DNA from 3 places in the Marinomonas profundi genome. Region 3 is predicted to be linked to each of the others. Evidence: predicted binding sites of a transcription regulator. Region 3 holds the regulator's gene; each other region holds the start of a gene.
The links. Region 3 encodes FNR, which switches genes on or off when oxygen is low (the NO sensors DNR and NnrR bind a similar motif). Its sites were predicted from a motif close to TTGATNTANATCAA; they were not measured.

Region 1 (7,394 bases), 1.6 Mb from region 3:
TCACGAACTTCTGGGAAGTCTTCGGAGTTGAAGACTGGAGTGTGAGTTTTCAATTGCGTGAAATAGTCTTTGGTTAATTTCACCACCAAACCAGATAACATCATGATGGCAATCAGGTTGATTGTCGCCATTAGTCCCATCGCTGCGTCTGCGGCATTAAAGACCATAGCCACACTTTCATAGGCGCCCCAAGGAATCATGCCCAGTGCTAAGATGCGAAGAATGAAAATACCAGGCTTATTTGCCCATTTTAGGTAAGTCAGTGCATTTTCAGCGTAACTGTAGTTACCAATGATGGACGTAAACGCAAAGAAGAAGATCGCAATCGCCACAAAGTATTGACCCGCGCTACCGATGTGAGTTGTAAGAGCTGTTTGCGTCAAAGCGATACCGGTTTGGCCGTTACCCAAGGCACCTGACAGTAGGATCATTAAGGCGGTTGCTGTACAAATTAGCAAAGTATCAATGAAGACACCAAGGGACTGAACCATACCTTGAGACGCAGGATGATGAGGGTTTGGTGTCGCCACTGCAGCGATATTGGGCGCAGAGCCCATACCCGCTTCGTTAGAAAATAAACCACGTTTTATACCGTTTAGCATGGCACCCAAAACGCCGCCAGCGGCTTGCTCAATACCAAATGCGCTTTTGAAAATTAACGCGAAGGCTGCTGGTACATCGGAGATGTTGGTGAAAATAACGTATAAAGCTAATAGTAGATACAAAGCTGCCATGAATGGCACAACAATTTCAGCAAAGCGTGCGATTTTTTTGATACCGCCGAAGATGACAATCGCCGCCAACAGCATGATAATGATGCCAGTGATACTAGTGTCGATACCAAACGCACCTTCCATTGCGCCAGCAATTGAGTTTGCTTGCACCGCGTTGAAAACCAAACCAAACGCTAATATCAGTGCTAGAGAAAATACTGCGCCAGCCCAAGGTGCTTTTAAACCTTTACTGATGTAAAACGCCGGACCACCACGCAATTGACCATTCTGATCACGTACTTTATAGAGTTGCGCTAAAGTGCTTTCCGCGTAAGCGGTGGCCATACCAATAATAGCGACGATCCACATCCAAAAAATAGCGCCTGGGCCACCCAAATATAATGCGACAGCCACACCTGTCATGTTGCCGGTTCCGACACGAGAAGCGAGGCTAGTACAAAGTGCTTGGAAAGGAGAAATACCGCCACGATCGGATTGTGGAGCTTTAAGAACCGTTCGAATGAATTCCGGAAAACGATGGATCTGAATAAAACCTAGGCGTAAGGTGAAATATACGCCTACGGCTAGTAGTCCGTAGATGAGGATGTAATTCCAGAAAATAGTATTTAAAAAATCTATGATGGCTGCCATGTAGGGCACTCCCTTTATTCGATAGGATTATCGCTTTATTGTTCGTGGGTTGAATGTTAGAGATGTATTTTTGGGTAAAAAAGGCACTCTAAGAAACGCGCAGAAGCTTAAAAAAGTGTGCAAGGGTAGCGATTTTATGGAAAACCGCAAGAAAAAAACCATTTCCACGCACATAAAAAGTGCATAAAAGGTGATTTGTGGCTCTTGGAGGGAATGCGAGACAAAGATCTGGAAAAAGACTTTATCTCGCTGGTGAATAAATGTGTTTATGTTTAGAACGCACTTGGGCTGGTTGGGAAAGGTAAAATCGCTGTTTGAATTGGATCCTGCTCCACCTCACCCCACTGTTTTTCTAAAGGAATAACGCCCGCCCATACGGGCCAGTCTTTATCGGCTGGATCATCAATAGGTGGTTCGGCACGCATTTTTACCGAGGCTTCTTCGATTTTAATGCGAACTAAGCCGGTGGCTTTGATTTCTTGATCGTTGACTGGACGTAGTTCGTCCCAGCGACCTGGGCTGACTTTTTCTAAGAAAATCTTAAATTGACGGACTTTCTCTTCTTTCTCTTCGACCCGTTCAGGCACACCAAATAACGTCACTGAGCGATAGTTCACAGAATGGTGGAATGCTGAGCGCGCCATCACCAAACCATCGAGCTGGGAGATATTGATACAGACTTTCTCCTGTGCATCAATGGGCCCTTTGACATTTCGAGCCTTCGAGTGGCCGTGCCAATACAAATAGTCACCATCGCGCCAGTGGCAAGTGGGAGTAACAAAGACTTGACCATCTTTAGTTTGTCCTACATGGCACATCAGCGATGAATCAATAATATGGAGCGCGATGTCTTTGTCGTAAGAGGCACGATTTGGCCCACGCTTGACCTTGCTTAATGCCGTTTCTTCTAGTGACTGGCTCACGAATTATCTCCTTGTGTCTTAATAAGTGATTGGCTATAACAAGACTTTAGAAGAATCTGGCTTTTATAAAAATAGCCAGAATTAGGATAAATTAGCAGGCCAGATATGAAGCATGCCATCGCCAGTTTACGTTTCTCTTTAGAGGACGGGGCGCCTTATTACCAACAATTGGTGGAACAGATACAGCAAGGCATAGTGTCGGGTGAATTGTTTGTTGGTGACAAACTTCCCTCCTCGCGTTTTCTGGCGGGATCACTAGGCGTTTCACGAAGTACTACGTCGCGGGCTTATGATCAGTTAATTGCCGAAGGCATTTTAACCAGTGAAGAAAAACGCGGTGTGTTTGTTGCAGCCTTGCCCATGGTGAGTCATCGTTCAACGAAACACCCTTCCACTTCAGTGAGTGATATAAAGCAGATGCCCTTGGCATTTGACGCAGGCGTGGATGTGTCTGTTTTTCCTACCAAGGAATGGGCGGCAAGTATGCGACGTAGCTGGCTTAATCCTGACATGACTGTGTTGGAAGGCGGTTATGCAACAGGTTACCCGGATTTAAAAGCAGCGATAGTCGACTATTTGTATCGCGTGCGTGGCCTTGAATGCTCTGCAGAGCAAATTATTGTCACGGCTGGTAGTCGGGATTCGTTGCTTTTATTACAACATGCGATTACGTCATTGGGTGATTCTGGAGATTCGGCAATGAAGTGGTGGTTAGAGGAGCCGACATATCCGCCTATCCGTGAGACGATTTCTTCCCGCACAAAAAAAGTCGGTACACTTTTAATTGATGAAGATGGGCCGTGTTTGCCTGATAGTGCACACATTTCGAATGTGGCGATTGTTACACCGAATCGGCAATACCCTCTTGGGGCAAGCATGAGTGCGGTTCGACGGCAGCAATGGTTGCAAGCCTTACAGCATGATTCGCCAAGCTGGTGGTTGGTAGAAGACGATTATGACAATGAGTTTGTTTATCAAGGTCGCAGCAATGTGCCTTTTATGCAAACGGCGAGCGTGCATGAACAGGCTCGTGATCGTGTGTTCTTTGTGGGGAGTTTTTCTAAAGTGTTGTTTCGTGGCTTGCGACTTGGTTTTATTGTCGCACCGACAAGGCATGTTGTGACATTGCATAAAAGTCAGAGCGTTCTGGGGACATCTGCGTCTTTGCCAATACAGCCTGCGGTGGCTGATTTTATGCAACAAGGGAACTTTGACCGTCATGTAAATAAGATGCGTCGACATTATCGATTGAAGCGGGATTTCTTAATCTTGCAATTAGATAGACGATTCACCTCTTGGTTTGAATGGAGAAAGCCGCGAGGGGGGATGCATATATTAATAACGCTTAAACCGTCCATTGTGTTGGCGCTGTCGTCTGATATGGCATTGGATCAACGCATAGCGTTAGATCTCGCGCAAATAGGTATTGAGCTTTCGCCTCTGTCTGCACATTATAATGACGCTTCTTGTGCTACACACATGGGGTTCTTATTGGGCTTTAGTGGTGCTAAAGAAGAAACTATGGTGCACATTGTTGTCGCATTGGAACATTGGTTTGAGAAAAAACTGGGGTAAGGTACAATCTACACATTGTAAGGAAACCGTCTTATAAGGGCGTTACTCTTTGGGATGAGAGTAAAAATCAGGGATTTCCTTATGCTTAGAATGTGAATTTTTATAAAAAGACAGTGAAGCAAAGAAGAACAAAGGCTAAACTACGCTTTGTGTGGTTGCTTAAATTTTGCTATATTTCGCCTACGTAAATTCGTATGAAGCGAGTAAAAACGGCATCTACACTTTTGTTTTTATGGATTGGATGGATAAATTGAACAATTTTCAAGACATTTTGCATCATTGTATGCATTCAGTATCCAGCGTCTTGGCGGATTCCTTACGCCCTGTGATTGCTGTGTCTTGCCTTTGCCTATGTTTCTTTGTATTTACTGCCGCTCCTTCCTCTGTTGATAGCCTAGGCGTTATCAGTGTCGACCCTATTATTAAGACGGGGCTACCTCTTAGCCTCGTTTTTACCACCCTATTATTGGTTAGTTATTGGTCCGTTATGACCAATATCAACCCTGCTCGCCAGATATTGGCCTTCTCTTTAGTTCATGTGTTTGCTCCTAATGAGCAATCTAGTCGTGCTGAGGCCCGACGCATGTTGAGATGTAGAGCTCCCTTTTTCAGATTAGGTGATCCAAAAAAATCATTACTGCGTTAATAGTATTAACTTAGTAATGGTTTTTGTGCTGTTCTCAGTATGGTGATCTTTACTGAAATACCCGGCATTAGCCGGATTTTCGTTCTGTTACCTGATCTTAGGTAGCAGTTTTGTGAACATAAGGGTTAGAGGATGATTCTCTTGTTAACTCGTATCCTAAGTAAAGTCGCTTTGGCGCTAATGGTGGGCTTGCTCGCCGGTTGTCAGGGTGGTGTGCTCGATCCTAAAGGGCAAATTGGTATTGAAGAGAAGCAACTAATTATTGTTGCGACTTTGCTGATGCTGCTTGTTGTGATTCCTGTCATTTTCATGACACTGTATTTCGCTTGGAAATACCGTGAAGGTCGTGACGAAATCTACGAACCGAAGTGGTCCCACTCCACAAAAATTGAAATCATAGTATGGGCTATTCCAATTGTCATCGTCATCATTCTTGGTGTGATTACATGGAAATCCACTCATGCACTAGATCCTTATAAGCCGTTGAAATCGGATAAAGATCATATCAACGTTCAGGTCATTTCAATGAACTGGAAGTGGTTATTTATCTATCCGGATCTTGGTATTGCTTCTGTGAACGAGCTGAGATTCCCAGCAAACGTTCCTGTTGCTTTCCAGATTTCATCTGAAGGCACAATGAATTCGTTCTTCATACCTCAATTGGGTAGTCAAATTTACTCAATGGCAGGCATGGTGACCAAGCTACATTTGATTGCGAATGAACCAGGCACATTTGATGGTATTTCGGCAAACTACAGTGGTGCTGGTTTCACTGGTATGAAGTTCAAAGCCATTGCGACAGAAACAGAAGCAGATTTTGAAGCTTGGGTTGAAGGTGTGAAAGCACAATCCATAGAGGGCGCCATTAACAATGGCGTACTGGATCAGGCTTCCTATGAGGCGCTTGCTGAATTTGATCTAGATGCTCATCACATTGAACCTACGCCAGTTCAATACTACAACTCTATTAAATCAAGCATTTTCATGGACAATGTTATGAAGTTTATGAAAGATCACGGCAAGGTTGAGTTGCTTAAAGGAACTGTTTTTGATTCTAAAATGATTCATGAGGAGTCTCAACACTCATCGCATGATATGCATACGGAGGCTGAAAAATAATGTCTGCACTCTTAGGCAAATTATCTTGGGACGCGCTTCCATACGACCCGATTGTTATCACGACTTTGTGCGTGGTAGCGGTTGCGGCGTTTGTTGTTGCCTTCCTAGTGATAAAAAACAACTTACTTGGTGTACTCTGGAATGACTGGTTAACGTCCGTTGACCACAAACGTCTGGGTGTAATGTACATCGTACTGGCACTCGTAATGCTTATTCGTGGCTTCGCTGATGCCATCATGATGCGTTTGCAACTTGCACTCGCCACGAACGGTGATCCTGGCTATTTGCCTCCAAGTCACTACGACCAAATCTTTACCGCTCACGGTGTGATCATGATCATCTTCATGGCTATGCCATTTATGATTGGTTTGATGAATATCGTGGTGCCTTTACAGATTGGTGCTCGTGACGTTGCATTCCCGTTCTTGAACAACTTAAGCTTCTGGCTTGCTGTTTCTGGTGCGGTATTAGTCAACATTTCCTTAGGCCTTGGTGAATTTGCTATGACGGGTTGGGTAGCGTATCCACCATTGTCTGGTTTGGAATACAGTCCAGGCGTTGGGGTAGACTATTATATCTGGGCATTGCAGATATCGGGTATCGGTACCACTTTAACTGCGGTTAACTTCTTGGCAACTGTGTTTAAAATGCGTGCTCCTGGCATGAAATTGATGGATATGCCGATCTTTACTTGGACCTGTACTTGGGCCAATATTTTGATCGCAGCATCATTCCCGATTTTGACTGCTTTACTGGCTATGTTAACGCTTGACCGTTACCTAGACTTCCATTTCTTTACGACTGATGGCGGCGGTAACTCAATGATGTATATCAACTTGTTCTGGGCATGGGGTCACCCTGAGGTGTACATCCTTGTACTTCCAGCGTTTGGTATCTTCTCTGAAGTTGTATCTACCTTTACAGGTAAGCGTTTGTTTGGCCATAAATCTATGATTTGGGCAAGTGGTGCAATTTCCATTCTTGGCTTCATCGTGTGGTTGCATCACTTCTTTACCATGGGCTCCAGCGCAAACGTCAATGCCTTCTTTGGTATCATGACAATGATTATCGCGGTCCCAACGGGTGTGAAATTGTTTAACTGGTTGTTCACTATGTACCGCGGTCGTCTTCGTGTGACTGTTCCGGTTCTATGGACGCTTGGTTTTATGGTGACCTTCACTATCGGTGGTATGACTGGTGTACTTCTAGCATTGCCTGGCGCTAACTATGTATTGCATAACAGCCTATTCTTGATTGCTCACTTCCACAACACCATCATTGGTGGTGCGGTATTTGGTTATCTAGCTGGTTTTGTTTTCTGGTTCCCGAAAGTGATGGGCTTCCACCTCAACGTGAAGTTGGGTAAAGCGGCTTTCTGGTGCTGGTTGGTCGGTTTCTTCTTAGCCTTTATGCCTCTTTACGTATTGGGCTTCTTGGGTATGACTCGTCGTCTTAACCACACGGATAACCCAGACTGGAATATCTGGCTGTACATAGCGGTTGTGGGTGCGTTTGTTATCCTTGCGGGTATCATCTGTCAGTTCCTACAACTGTACGTCAGCTTCCGTGATCGCAAGCAGAACTTAGACACAACGGGTGATCCATGGAACGCTCATACGCTTGAGTGGGCTACCTCGTCTCCACCACAGTTTTATAACTTTGCCGAGATTCCTGTTGTTTCTGATATCGATGCGTTTACTGATATGAAAGAAAAAGGCACAGCGTACGTTCGTAAAGCAAGTTACGCACCTATCCACATGCCTAAGA
Region 2 (7,394 bases), 1.5 Mb from region 3:
CCTTGTCTTCCACTTTGCCGATTGTCGCAGCCGTGGCGGCGGCTGGCGTGATCATTGGCGTGTTGAATCTCACTGGTATGGGCTTAATGCTGTCGGGTTTGATCATTGAACTGGGCGATGGCAACTTATGGGCGGTGTTATTACTGACCGCGTTGGCGTCTTTTGTGTTGGGCATGGGTTTACCTACTTCGGCGGCGTATTTGTTGCTGGCGGTTCTGGTTGCCCCTGCGATGACACAACTTGGCATGGAAGCGTTATCGGCGCATATGTTTATTTTCTACTTTGGTTTGGTGTCTGCGATCACACCTCCAGTGGCTTTGGCGGCTTATGCTGCGTCCACTATTTCTGGCGCCGATCCTAATGAGACCGCTGTTGAATCCATGCGCTTAGGCTTTGTGAAACTCTTGGTGCCGTTCTTGTTTGTCACTATGCCGGGCGTTTTGTTGATTGGCACGACGACCAGCGTGATTGCCGCGATTACTTTTGCGACCTTGGCAACAGCATCGATGAGTATCGGCTTTTCTGGTTGGTTGCGTGAACCTTTGTCTTGGCTTACTCGTGCCTTGTACGTGGTTGCCGCGGTGCTGATTGCTTGGCCTGCAGCGGCAACGGATACGTCTTTGTTTGTGGTGAGTGCGCGTGTGTTGGGCGTGCTGGTGTTTGCGGCATTGCTGGTAAAAGCAAGCATGGACAGCACTAGAGCTGACACCCTAAACACAGCGAAAGTCTAAGCCTTAGCGCTTCATTACTCTTCACTACAATTGTTAAAAAGCCCTGCACTTGAAAAATGCGGGGCTTTTTTATGGAATGAAAATCGTCTAGGGCAAGCCCGTTATCATTAACTTGATGCCATAGGAAAGACAAATAATGGCAATAAAGCCAATGATGTAAAGCAATCCAAACCATTGCCATGGTTTAAGTTTGGCGGTTTTTTCTTTTAGGCTTTTAAATGACATTAGTAACCCTCCTGATAATCTTCCACCTTGCCAGCAAAGACACGATAGCCCCATAAGGTATAGGCACAAATTAAGGGGACGAAGATGCAGATCCCTGGTAGTAAAAAGAGCAAGCTGCTGTCTGGTGAGGCTGCGTCCATAAAGGTGAGCTGTCTTGGAATCAGATACGGAAATAACCCCACGACAAGGCCGGCAAAGGCCAGTAGAAATAGCGTTGCAGCGTACCAAAATGGTCGACTTTCATTATGAACAACGCCAGCCGAATGATTGTTTAAATCTTTCCACGCTAAAACTGCGACCACCAAGGTGACGATGGGCAAGGGGGATAGCCAGAGGAAATTCAAACCAGAGAACCAACGCTGACGAATGTCTACTTGGCTCGCCACTGTCCACAAACTGACGATGACCATGGCAAAAATAGTGATCAGCAAAAGTCGTTTGCCGAGTGTCGCGGCGTGTTTTTGAATGCGTCCGCGACTTTTCATAAACAAATAACACGCGGCTAATAGAGCATACCCTGCCATCACCGAAAACCCTGTGAGGATAGAAAAGGGCGTTAACCAATGTAGGCTGGACAAACTGTCTACACCGACTGGCACGCCTTGAACGATTGAGCCTAGTAACAGGCCTTGGCAAAATGCCGCGATGGAAGACCCCGCGCTAAAGGCAAAATCCCAATAAGGTCGAGACGTATCGGACTTAAACCGATACTCGAACGCTACACCACGAAAGATCAAGGCAAACAGCATCAGCATAATGGGCAAATAAAAGGTCGAAGCAATGCCCGCATAGGCGGCAGGAAACGCGGCAAACAACACCACACCGCCAAACACCAACCAAGTCTCATTGCCATCCCAAACGTGTGAGATAGAACGCATTAGATGATCGCGCTCGCCTTCTTGGTTAAACCAAGGATAGAGAATGCCAATGCCTAGGTCGAAGCCATCGAGTAACACGTACATAAAGATGGCAAAGCCTAAGACAAGAAAGTAAAAAAGCGCCAAGTCCATTATTTATCTCCTTGTGTGTTGATTGCATGGTCTGTTGTTTTTTGCTCTGTCGATTGTGTTTCTTTCGTTTGTAGCGTTTTTACCCAAGCCAATGCATAGCCAGGTGCTTTCATACCAATCAATTGTTGTTCTAAGGCTTCCATTGACGGCGGGCCTTTTTTGATCAGCTTACGCATGAAATAGAGATAAACACCAATCAGTAGACTGTAAATGATCACAAACAGGGTCAAGGTAAACAGCACGCGTTCTGGGGGGAGCGGTGATACGATCTCGGAGGTTCTCACCAAGTTATAGACAATCCAGGGCTGACGACCGATTTCGACCACATACCAGCCTGCCAGTACCGCAATGACACCCATAGGAGTAAATAATGTCACCAAAGCCAGAAAGGCTTTGTTTTCATATAAGCGATCTTTACGACGTAGCAACAGCGCGAGCGCCGCAATGCCCATCATGCCAAAGCCAATACCCACCATGACACGGAAAGACCAAAACACTAACGGCACATTGGGTCTGTCTTCTGGTGGTACGGCTTTTAAGCCTTGCACAGCGCCATCCCAAGAGTGAGTTAAAATCAAGCTACCAAGGTTGGGAATACCGACTTCATAATCGTTCGACTCGGTTTTCATATTCGGCATAGCGAACAACAGCAGAGGAACGTTTGCTTCTTGCGCAGGCCAAATGCCTTCCATTGCCGCTAATTTGGTTGGTTGATGTTCACGAACGTTCAATCCGTGCATATCACCGATCCATGCTTGTAGTGGTGTTAGCACCAAGGCAAACCACATGCACATAGACAGGCCTTTTTTCGCAAAAGGCAGGTTTTTCTTTTTCAACAAATAATACGCGCAGATGCCAGCCACCACGAAAGTCGCGGTGATAAACGACGCCACCACCATGTGAGTGAAGCGATAGGGCATAGATGGATTGAAGATCACTTCCATCCAGCTTTCGACTTCAAACTTACCATTAACAATTTTGTGGCCCGTTGGGGTTTGCATCCAAGAGTTGGCCGCTATGATCCAAAACGCGGAAATCCAAGTGCCTATCATGACAACCAGGGTGGAGAAGAAATGCAGCTTGCGACCGACACGCTGCCAACCGAATAGCATGACGCCAAGGAAACCGGCTTCCAAGAAAAAAGCGGTCAGCACTTCGTAGGCCATTAATGGCCCAATAACGGCGCCGGTTATTTCCGAGAACTTGGAAAAGTTGGTGCCAAATTCATAGGACAAGACGATGCCAGAAACCACGCCCATGCCGAATGTAATGGCAAACGGTTTGATCCAAAACTTGGCAAGCTGTAAGTAATACGGATTGTGTGTTTTAAGCCATAAGCCTTCCCAAATAGCAATCAGCGTCGCCAGACCAATAGTGATGCTGGGGAAAATAATATGAAAGCTCACCGTGAAGGCGAACTGTATGCGAGATAAAATGGCGACATCGAGGTCCATAATGGCTCCCTTAGGAATGAATAAGCGTTAAGAAATAGGGAAAGCGTTAGGCGTGTTTCTTAACGCTGCGCGTACGTATTTGTTGTACCAGCAGAGGCAATAGCGCCAAACCTACCATGCTAAAAAGGGTGATGATCTCGGTCATTAAAAAGCCAGTATTCATAATATCGCTCCTAGAATTTGATGTTAGTTTGATATAGATCAAAAATTTCTGTCGTTATGGTGGGGAGTAGAGCAAAGGACAGGCCAACTATTAATGAAATTTATCTATTTGATTTAAAAGGGAAAAATTATAGCTTTGCTTGTGGTGTAAAAAAGGTTTACGATTTTCTCACTTTTAGGTGTAAACGAGGTTTACGATTTTGACGCTTTCCTTGATGTTTGAAGTGGCCATGCTGGTGACCAGTGTGTGCGGCGTATTGGTCGCGGTTTGGCTATTGTGGCGAGCGCGCAAGCAAAGCGACCTGCAAGCCTTAGCCGGTTTCGCCATCATGATGGCGATTTGGTGTTTTGGGCATGTGGCGTTGTTTCAAGGCTATGAGGAAATGGGCATTCACATCATTCTTGCCAACCCGCTAATGCCGACTTTTTTCTTACATTTTGCCATTCGTTTTGTGAACTCAGGCTCGGTCAAAGAGCCGATGCTAGAGCGCTTATATCAGGCGGTGCCTTGGTTTTATCTCACCAGTTTCGCGGTGGTTTTACAGAGCTGGTGGATAGGCGCGGGCGACGCCATTAGTACCTTGGATACGCGCTCCTTTTTTATTTTTACCGAAGCGGGGGCATGGAATCTCGTCTATACCGTCTTGGTCGGTATGTTGGCTCATGGTGTGTTGTTGTTCGGTTGGTATCGGCATTCTGGTAACAAGAAGCGTTCCATTCTTGCCATGTTTGGTGTTGGCGCTTGGGGGTTGTTGCTAGCAACGAGCTTTGTTTTCCCTTCTTTTGGTATTAGCTGGTTTCCTTACCCTATGTTATTGCTGCCAACCTATTTGCTCTTGTTGGTGTATGCCGTGGTGCGTTATCAGATTTTATCGGTGAACGCGTTTGCCAATCGTGCCTTGCTTTGGCTTGCCATGATGCTGGTGATTCTGTGTGTGATCGCGGTGATCAGTGTGGTGTCTGGGCGCATCGGTTTGCAGGCGTTAGCGAATGTTCCCAGCTGGCAGTTGTGGTTGTATTCCCTGTTGATTTTGGTGGTTGCGGCGGTGATTTATCAACCGTTGAACCGTTTGTTTTCACGTCTTATTTATCCCGGTGCTGCGTTGAATGAAGCGGTATTGGATACTTGGTCAAGGCAATTAAAAGACGCCCAAGACTGGCCACAACTGATTGCCATTGGTGAGCGTTTACTCTCTCTGCAGATAAGACGTAACGTGGCGATTCAATTGCAACGTTCTGCTTTTCCAGTAAGGGAGCAAAATGATGCCTTGGCAATACGAGTGTCTCGATCAGATTCGGACTGGCACTTTGTTTTGATCGGCTGGGAAGATGCCAGCCCTGGGATGCGTCTGACGGCAGAAGTGTTCGCTTCCTTGTTTTCGACCAGTTGCGGTTTGCTTGAACGATCGCTGGCGTTGGCCGTGGCGGAGCGAAAACGCCTGGACGAGCAGCATCTTGTTGAATTAGGAAGCTTGTCTGCGGCGATGGCTCACGAGCTGCGTAATCCGCTGAATATTATTTCCATGGCGGCCTATGATGCGCCAGCCGAGACGCGTCAGCATATTCAAACTCAACTCAAGCGCGCCGATCGTTTGGTGAGCGATATGTTAGTGTATTCCGGTGGCTTGACGTTACAAGTGGCCGCCACGCCATTACGTTCTTTAGTGGCCAGTATTTTGGCGCAGACGCAACCAGAAGGCGTGGCGTTTGAGTTGGATATTGATGAAACGATTGAGCTGGAGGCCGACCCGCAACGCCTGCAACAGGTGTTTATTAACCTCATCGATAACGCGATGTCTTTTTTGCGTAACACGCCAGATGGCAAATTATTGATTGAAGCCAAAGAACAAGAGCAGCAGATAGTGGTTTATGTGCATAACAACGGACCGGCAATTGACCCAAGTCTGCATGGCGAGGCGCTGTTTCAACCCTTTGTGACCAAGCGAGCGGGCGGTAGTGGTCTCGGCTTGGCGATTGTGCGCCGTATTATTGACGCCCATGGTGGCAAAATCAGACACAGCGTTGATTCTTCTTGGCCGGTGACTTTCGAGCTTATTTTACCTCGCCATTTTTCTGGCGCTGCGATTTCAAACAGAGAATTCCATGACACAAAATAAAATATTACTGGTCGATGACGAGCCAGCCTTTCGTGAGCTGGCTAGCCGTTGGTTGGCGAAGCAAGATTATCATGTAAAAACCGCCGGTAGTTTAGACGAAGCTCGAAGCGCTTTGACGTCGTTTGATGCGGATTTGGTGTTATTAGACTTGTCTATGCCGCCGCATTTTGACCCGCAAGTGACCTTGGACGCGATGGACGAGTTTGCTGGTCGTCCGGTGATTATTATTACTGGCCATGCGGATCGAGATTTGGCGCTTAAAGCCATTGAATTGGGCGCTTGGGATTTTATTGCCAAGCCAATTGACCCCGATATGTTGGCGGTGGTGGTGCGTCGAGCCATCACTAAAACCACCTTGGAACGAGAGCTGACCCAGTTAAAGCAAGCCAGTCATTCTCCTCAAGGGGCGTCGGCTTACATCGGTCATTCGATGAGTTCGCAAAAGGTTAGGGCGCTGGTGGAACGAATCGCGCCGACCGATGTGCGCGTCTTGGTCACGGGGCCATCGGGAACGGGCAAAGAAGTGATTTCACGTACCTTACATGATTTAAGTCACCGCGCTGCCAAGCCCTTTGTTTCAGTGCATTGCGGCGCGATTCCGGCGGATTTATTGGAAAGCGAGTTGTTTGGCTATGTGAAAGGCGCGTTTACTGGGGCGGAAAAAGACAAGGTGGGTTTGTTGAGTTTGGCCGATAGTGGCACCTTGTTCTTGGATGAAATTGGCGAAATGCCCTTGGCGATGCAGGTGAAATTACTGCGAGTACTGCAAGAAGGCACTTTTTTCCCTGTCGGTGGGCGAGAACAGAAATACATCGACATTCGGGTGATTTCCGCAACCAATGCCGACTTACTCGAAAAAGTCCGCGAAGGCAGTTTTCGAGAAGATCTATATTACCGCATCAAAGGCGTCAATATTGAAACTCAAGCGCTTGCACAGCGGCTAGAAGATGTTCCTGTACTCTTGCAATCTTTCTTACAGCGTTTGCAACGTCAGCAAGCGAAACAACTGCAACTCAGCCCAGAAGCCGTGCAATGGTTTCGCGATCAATCGTGGCCGGGCAATGTACGTGAATTGAAAAATGCTTTGGAAAGCGTGGCGTCTATTTGTCCGCAAGGGCGCATTACCATAGACGATATTCAGCTACTCTATCCCACGGGCGAACGTACTCGTCACACCGCGGCAACCTTGCCGACCAGCGACGCCTCGTTAGACGAACAAGTTCGAGACCTTGAAATTCGACTGATTAACCAAGCCCTAGAAAAACAACAAGGCAACCGCACTCAAGCGGCCAAGCAACTGGGCATTTCACGGCAGGGGTTGATCAAAAAGATAGAAAGGTATGGGTTAACCTTTTGAATTATGGGTAGATTTGTTTGTTATATGGCAAACTTTTTATAAATACGTTATTTTATTTGTTATATAGCAAACTTATAAGCCTTTAAATACAGGTGTGGGTGGCGAAATGGCCAATCGAGAAGAAATCGGCGAGAAAATTTGCGCAGCACGTAAGGCGCTGAAGAAAACGCAAAAGCAAATGGCAGAACAGACAGGTATTCATAAATCGACCTTGTCGTTGATTGAAAACGGCCGTTTTACTGGCTCGTTGGATATCCTAGAACGCTACTTAGACGCTGTTGGTTTAACACTAGAAGTCGCTCCTAAAAAGCATCGATTACCCCAATGGGATGAAATAG
Region 3 (7,394 bases):
ACGCATCCTTGAGACAAGTTTGCCAACCTCTAGTTTGAAGCTTGATTTGCTGAAAATGAGCATTGAATATTTAGTCAATGCAGGCTATCAATACATTGGCATGGATCATTTTGCCAAACCCAATGACAGCCTGTTTCAAGCCCAAAAAAATGGTCAATTACAACGCAATTTCCAAGGCTACACCACACATGCGGATACCGACTTAGTTGCTTTTGGCGTGTCGGCAATCAGTAATTTAAACGGGGTTTATATCCAAAATCACACGGATTTACCTTTGTTCAGACGCTGTATTGAAAAAGGCCAACTTGCCATTGCAAAGGGGTATATTAGCAACATTGATGATAAGATTCGCCATCAAGTGATTATGACACTTATCTCTCAGTTTGAGCTAAATACTGCCATTATCGAGCACTCATACGGGATTCGATTCTTTGATTATTTCTCACAGGAAGTAGACAATCTAATGCCGATGATCGAAGATGGTATACTAGAAATTCATAATGATGGACTGCAGGTCAGTATTAAAGTGACAGAGCGTGGTAGATTACTCATTCGTTGTGTTTGTATGGTTTTCGATAAGTATCTAAATGGCGCCATAGAATATTCAAAAGTTATATAGATCAAGATCAGGGAGATTTACATGTCAATGACACACGCACACTCACGATTTAACAGTACACTCACCTCGCAATGTCAAAGTTGTAGCTTGAGCGCCCTCTGTCTTCCCATTGCCTTAGCGGATGAAGACATCAATAAGTTAGATCAAATTATTGAGCGAAAAAAACCGCTGAAAAAAGGCGAGTTTTTATTCCGCCAAGGAGACGTATTTGATTCTGTCTTTGCGGTTCGTTCTGGCACGTTAAAAACGTTTAATATTACCTCGTACGGAGAAGAGCAAATAACCGGTTTCTATTGCCCAAGTGAATTGGTGGGGCTCAGCGGTATTGACTCTAATGCCTACCCGGTATCAGCAAAAGCGCTAGAAACAACCACAGTATGTGAAATCCCTTTTAGCCGATTAGAAGAATTATCAGCCCAAATTCCTTCTATGCGACATCAGCTGTTTAAAGTGATGAGCCGGAAAATATCCGATGATCAGCAAATGATGGTGTTGCTGGGGAAAAAGAACGCCGATGAGAAAGTGGCGTCTTTTTTACTTAACCTCTCTAATCGCTTTAAAAGACGAGGCTACTCAGCCAGTGCTTTTCGGCTTTCAATGTCACGCGGTGAAATGGGCAACTACCTAGGCCTAGCGGTTGAAACGGTAAGCCGAGTGATTACTCGTTTTCAAAAAAATGAACTGATCCACGTAGATGGTAAGGAAATTGAAATAATCGATTTCCCTGAAATACAAAAACTCGTTGGGGTTGCGAATGATTGTGGTAAAATCACGCCTATTTGATTGATAAATTAAGGCGATACCAACATGCTGTACGACGATTTTTACGTTAAGTCACTGATTCAAACGATAGAAGACTGGCCAAAACAAGGCATTAGCTTTCGAGACATTACGCCTATTTTCAGTGATCCTAAAGGTATGAGAATGGTAGTTGATGCGTATGTGCATCGCTATATTGCTAGTGATATTACACACATCGCCTGCATCGATGCGCGTGGTTTTTTAATTGCAGCGGTGCTGGCCTATGAGCTGCAAAAGCCTCTTATCTTGGTGCGTAAAAAAGGCAAACTTCCTGGTAAAACCATTTCACAAAAATACGCTTTAGAGTACGGCGAAGCAGAACTAGAAATTCAAGAAGGCGCCGTTAAGCAAGGCGACGAAGTGCTATTATTTGATGATTTGATTGCAACGGGTGGCACTCTCTTTGCCGCCATAAAACTGTTGACTAAGCAAGGAGCAAACATCAAAGAAGTGGCCGCCATTATTGACCTTCCTGATCTTGGTGGTAGCCAAAAACTAAGGGATAGCGACGTGCCTGTCTTTAGTCTTTGCGCCTATGACGGTGATTGATTAGTATCAGTGAAGAAAACTAAAAAAGGTGGCCTGAGCCACCTTTTTTGTTGATCAAAACGATAGTCTTGCTTTAAAAATCGACCGTCGCACCGACAGAAAGACCTTTATCAATTTCTTTACGGCTATTGTCGTCATAAACTGTCACTGTTCTACCATAACGAACAAACGCACGCGCATTGCGCATTGTCATGTACTCAAGACGAATATCATAGGTATACATGTGGTCTAAGTTTGATATCGCCAATACTTCCGGGGAATAGTATGCAGAACCATAAATACTAAGGCGATTGGCTTGTTGTAGGGTGTATCGGTACCAACCACCTAAAGCAAGAGCAACAGATAAGTCGTCATTATCATTGTCTAAATCGGCATCGATAGCGTACAAACGAATCCCAAGGCCAACTTGCAGCGGTCCGCTAGTGTCTGAGTCTTCAACGGTAACGCCAATATGTGCGGTTGACGTATTGGCCTCATCATTATGTGTAATGCCACTGTTAATGCCGAACGACCCCATGTTTAAATTAATATCACCTTGCACCGTATTATTGGTTAAGCTAACGCCAGCAGTGGACGCGTTGACGATAGAAGACCCTAGAATGCCGGCGGTTAATAGTAGTGCTTTATGTGTCAGGTTCATGTCTATTTTCCTATAATGAAATTATATTTAGTCGGTCAAAGGCGGCAGGCGACTGCTTCAACCCTTTAAAATCAAATAGTGTTGCGTCTGCCAAATGAGATGGCACTACGTTTCGAATAGCAGAGAACATGGTTTCTGTTCTGCCAGGGAATTCTTTTTCCCATTTATGTAGCATGTCTTTGACAACTTGTCTTTGTAGGTTTTCTTGCGAACCACAAAGGTTACAAGGAATAATGGGGTATTCTTTCATCAAAGCAAACTCTTCAATGTCTGATTCTTTGCAATACGCCAAAGGCCGAATAACCACATGCTTACCATCATCGCTCAACAGTTTTGGTGGCATAGATTTTAACTTTCCGCCAAAAAACATGTTTAAAAATAACGTTTCAAGAATGTCATCTCGGTGATGGCCAAGGGCAATTTTGGTTGCGCCAATTTCCTCAGCAAAGCCATACAGAGAGCCACGGCGTAAACGAGAGCATAAACCACAGGTGGTTTTCCCTTCAGGTACGATCTCTTTTACTATGCTGTAGGTATCGCGCTCTAAAATATGAAAGTCTACACCGAGTTCTTCTAAATAAGCCGGCAAAATATGCTCAGGAAAACCTGGCTGCTTCTGATCTAGATTAACGGCAACGATGCTAAATTGAATCGGTGCACTGGCTTGTAGATTAAGCAAAATCTCAAGCATGGTATAAGAGTCTTTCCCACCCGATAAACAGACCATTACTTTATCGCCATCTTCAATCATATTGAAGTCAGCAATGGCTTGGCCTGTTAATCTACGAAGGCGTTTTTGGAGCTTGTTGAGCTCTAATTTTTCTTTAGGTCGAGTCGATAAATCCATCATAAATACGCTATAAACAAAACGCGCTTATAGTACTATAAGGATAAAAGTATCGCATCAAAAATGGATGATTTAAGCGTAATCCGTACGGAAAATTACTATTTTTGTGCTTTTTTAGCCTTTAATTGAACATTAAGGCGTCATGAATTGTAAGCTCGAGCGACACTTTTTACAGACATACTCAGTCCCCCGCTGTGCTCTGGTGTGGCGCTGTTTGGTAAATTGATGTTTTTGGCAAGCACAGCGGTACTCATAATTGTGTTTTTGTGGCGGCACATCAAAAGTATGCGTCCTGCTTGGCCTAATGCCATAGACCCTGAACATCACAGCCTGCCACTCTTTGCCATGCGGTTTAACCGAATTGCCATAGATTTGGAAAACAATGATGTGCGCGACTTCATGGGGAACGACCGTGCTAAGAAATTCCACAGAGTCTTGCAAATACATAAAGTAGTTAAAGCGGAGTTCGTTTTTTTGTAGGTGTGCGGTGCCAGCGGCTCGTCCTCTTTGCTTAAAGTTACAGGATGAGCGCTTAAATCTAGTGCCGAAAAAAGTGTCCGCTTGGCTAAAGCACTGATTGACTTGATCGACAATAATACTGAGCGGATCGGCTTCATCATTCAATGCCGTTTCACTTGACGTTAAGAGCATGCAGTACTGACCTCTTTTAAATCAACCTCGTGAATAAGCTTCATTAAGGGATCGGCAAAGTCAGCTAAGCCTTCTTTTGACAGCCCAGTCAAGCGGCTTAATGACGCGAGGGAGCGGGGCTTATGCAAACAAATCAGCCTAAGCTGAGCATCCGTTAAGCTTGCTTTTCCGTAAGCATATTTCCAAGCCAACACCTTATGCCAATGCACACTATTAAGTGTCAATTGATCTTCTTGCAGCGCGGGGTAATAGTGCTCACTGGGAATAATAACCTGTGCTTTGCCCTGTAAAACCGCTCGAGATTGCTCATTAATGTGCAGCGTAAAAACACTTGCGGTTCCTACACTAATGTATTCATAGGCGATTAAATGCCGAATGAGCGATTTCCACTGGGCTTCATTTAATTCTTTGCCTTTACCAAATAAAGGCGATGATTCCGCCTTTATTGCACTAACAGCTTTGTTTTTCTTACCTAGCAAAATAGCAACGAGCACTGAAAAAGCTTGAAGACCCTTGGTATGATAAATCAGTGATAAGAGTTTTTGACTGGCCGTTGTTACATTCTGCTCTGACGAAGTGGTAAGGCAGCGATCACAATGATTGCAAGCCGCAAGCGTTTCGCCAAAATGCGCCAACAAATTCTGACGACGGCAGCCTCTTCCTTCTAAAATACGGAATAGACTACCGAGGCGCTGACCGTCTTGCTCGACAGCGGAAGCTTGTAGAGCAATAAGCTGCTGTGCTTGAAGCATGTCTTGTAAACCATACAGCAATAGAGATTTGGCGGGACGCCCATCTCGCCCTGCTCTGCCGACCTCTTGAAAATAGGCTTCCGGGCTATTCGGTAAATCTAAATGAACCACAAATCGAACATGAGGAATATCGATTCCCATCCCATAAGCCGTGGTTGCCACCATAATAGCGCCATATTGCTGGGTAAAAATGGTATGGTTTTTTTGCTTGTCCGCGTCACTCATCGCGGCGTGGTAACTCAAGCTAGGCAATCCCAAGGCTGATAACCAAGCCGCTAATTGTTCTGTTTTCTTCCTTGAACGACAGTAGATAATGCCCGTTTCGCCTGGCACTTCATGATGCAAAAAATACAAAATTTGCTGTTTAGATTTTCTTTTTTGTGCAATATGCAGCTTAATGTTGGCACGATCAAAGCTGCTTTTCATTACCAAGCAATGGGTAAGTCGTAACGACTCCTGAATGGTTGTCGTCGTTGTTTGATCAACGGTTCCGGTGAGCGCAATAATAGGCACGCCGGGGAAAGAGGTTTTAAGCTGACCAAGCTGACTGTATTCGGGCCGGAAAAAGCCGCCCCATTGAGAAATACAATGCGCTTCGTCGATCGCAAATAGCGAAATGTCGACACTGTGAAGAAAGCCGATAACAGACGGCTGAACCAGTTTTTCGGGAGATAGGTACAGCAGATCAATGCGCTGATGTCGCAATGCCCAGATGAGATCATCTTGTTCGCCTGGGTTTAACGTAGAATTGAGAAACCTCGCGTGAATGCCTTTAGCGTTTAATGCTGTCACTTGCTGAGTCATCAGTGACAGTAATGGACTGACAATTACCGCAACGCCACGTCGCATCAGTCCTGCCGCCTGATACACCAGAGATTTCCCGCCACCGGTCGGCGCCGCAAGCAAAACGTCTCGACCAGAGCACAAGGCATCGATTGCCTCTTCTTGCAATGGACGATAATGGGAATAACCTAAACGTGAAAGTGTTTGTTTCTTAAGATTCATTTGCTAATTATCTCTTAACACTGTGCTTTCTGCATCGATTTTTCACCTTAATTTCGCTAAAATCGATACCTTAATTCGTATTAGGGAAACATTTGCATGGCACACCAACCTCTTGATGATCTTGAGTTAGAGACGTTAGAAAGTTTTTTGGAGTCAGACCAAGTTCATGAAGAATGTCAGAACTTTGTGATGGCACATGGTTTTTTGACGGCATTGTCTATTTGTCCTGTTCCGACCTCTGAAGAAACCTGGTTACCGGTTATTTTTGAAGACACACCAAAGTTTAACGATGAAAAACAAGAGAAACAAATACGTCAGTATCTCTCTCGTCTTTTGGTCGACATTCAACAAGAGCTAGAGTCGGAAGATGGCTTCATGGTGCCCTGTGAACTTGAAATGGGGAGCTCAGCAGAAGAGTTGAGTGAGTTACAAGAATGGGCCAGCGGGTTTATGGAAGGTGTGTTCATGACCGAACATCACTGGTTTGAAGCTGAGAAGGAAGACGTGGTTGCCGAGCTTTTATTGCCTATCATGGTCGCGTCTGATCTGTTTGACGATGAAGAAGTTACTGAGATTAGAGCCAGTGAGAAGCTAACGAATTCATGCATTGCGCAAATACCAGAAGTGGTCACAGACTTATTTTTAGTGTTGCGAACAGAGCCGGAAAAGCGTCCATTTCCCAAGCCGCAGGTAAAAAACCAAGGTAACAAAAATAAGAAAAAAGGCGGTAAGAAGTAATAGCCCATACAACCAGTTTGCTGTTATGGCAAGCTGGTGTTTCTTAAGGCGACCAGCGTGATATCGTCTAACTGTTCAGATTCTCCCCTGTATTCTGCCAAGCTCTTTTCGGTGATTTGTTGCGCTACCGTAAGATTTTTTTCGGCATAAGCGTGCGCAATCAGCTTTCTAGTTTCCTCGCCTCCTAACATTTTATGATGGCTATTTTTGAGTTCCAAAACGCCGTCAGAAATAATAATCAATGTGTCACCTGTATTTAACGAATCAGTTTGTAAATCAGACTCAAACTCTGCTGCACTAAGCACACCCAGTGGCATATGAGTGGATCGTAAAAAATCAACCTGGCCACAAGCCCGACGAATATACGCATTGGGCATGCCACCGCCCCAGTATGTCATATCACCATGGTTAGAAAGTAAGAGAAGGTAACCGGCACAAAACATGTAATCGGGCAAAATGCTGAAAAGCACCCTATTGATTTGTGCTGCAAGTTCGTTGACCGCTATTAGGTCATCAACCGCATCAAAAAACACCTGAGTAACGGGCAAGGCACCAATCGACGCCGGCAGGCCATGTCCAGTAAAGTCGCCAACAAAAACCAGGCGCGCGCCATCCGAACGGGTTTTTACCAGCGCTAAGTCACCGTTAAAGCTGGCGGCTGACAGTCGCGTAATGGCCACGTTGGCTGAGTTTTTTTCACATCGAGTTTGAATATGATCAAGCACATGGTGGGCCATTTCATGCTCTCGTTCTATCATTGCTTGATAATAGGTAAGCGCTTTATTCTTGCGA

Region 1: cyoA (ubiquinol oxidase subunit II) is a predicted target of FNR. The motif match lies at 4,350-4,363, and genes of this name have one in related genera.
Region 2: J8N69_RS08895 (cytochrome ubiquinol oxidase subunit I) is a predicted target of FNR. The motif match lies at 3,612-3,625, and genes of this name have one in related genera.

The regions. Positions count from the first base shown of each region.
Region 1 is NZ_CP073013.1:1,787,576-1,794,969, forward strand. It holds gene J8N69_RS08380 (alanine/glycine:cation symporter family protein) at 1-1,364, opposite strand, end outside; gene J8N69_RS08385 (pyridoxamine 5'-phosphate oxidase family protein) at 1,637-2,287, opposite strand; gene pdxR (MocR-like pyridoxine biosynthesis transcription factor PdxR) at 2,393-3,862, shown strand; gene cyoA (ubiquinol oxidase subunit II) at 4,641-5,627, shown strand; gene cyoB (cytochrome o ubiquinol oxidase subunit I) at 5,627-7,394, shown strand, end outside.
Region 2 is NZ_CP073013.1:1,900,998-1,908,391, forward strand. It holds gene J8N69_RS08880 (TRAP transporter permease) at 1-731, shown strand, start outside; gene J8N69_RS08885 (hypothetical protein) at 819-956, opposite strand; gene cydB (cytochrome d ubiquinol oxidase subunit II) at 956-1,966, opposite strand; gene J8N69_RS08895 (cytochrome ubiquinol oxidase subunit I) at 1,966-3,420, opposite strand; gene J8N69_RS08900 (sensor histidine kinase) at 3,783-5,699, shown strand; gene J8N69_RS08905 (sigma-54-dependent transcriptional regulator) at 5,686-7,056, shown strand; gene J8N69_RS08910 (helix-turn-helix domain-containing protein) at 7,163-7,394, shown strand, end outside.
Region 3 is NZ_CP073013.1:3,425,174-3,432,567, forward strand. It holds gene hemN (oxygen-independent coproporphyrinogen III oxidase) at 1-619, shown strand, start outside; gene fnr (fumarate/nitrate reduction transcriptional regulator Fnr) at 641-1,402, shown strand; gene J8N69_RS15990 (adenine phosphoribosyltransferase) at 1,427-1,969, shown strand; gene J8N69_RS15995 (YfaZ family outer membrane protein) at 2,043-2,609, opposite strand; gene ttcA (tRNA 2-thiocytidine(32) synthetase TtcA) at 2,620-3,459, opposite strand; gene J8N69_RS16005 (SprT family zinc-dependent metalloprotease) at 3,589-4,107, opposite strand; gene J8N69_RS16010 (RecQ family ATP-dependent DNA helicase) at 4,098-5,864, opposite strand; gene J8N69_RS16015 (UPF0149 family protein) at 5,961-6,602, shown strand; gene J8N69_RS16020 (fused response regulator/phosphatase) at 6,626-7,394, opposite strand, start outside.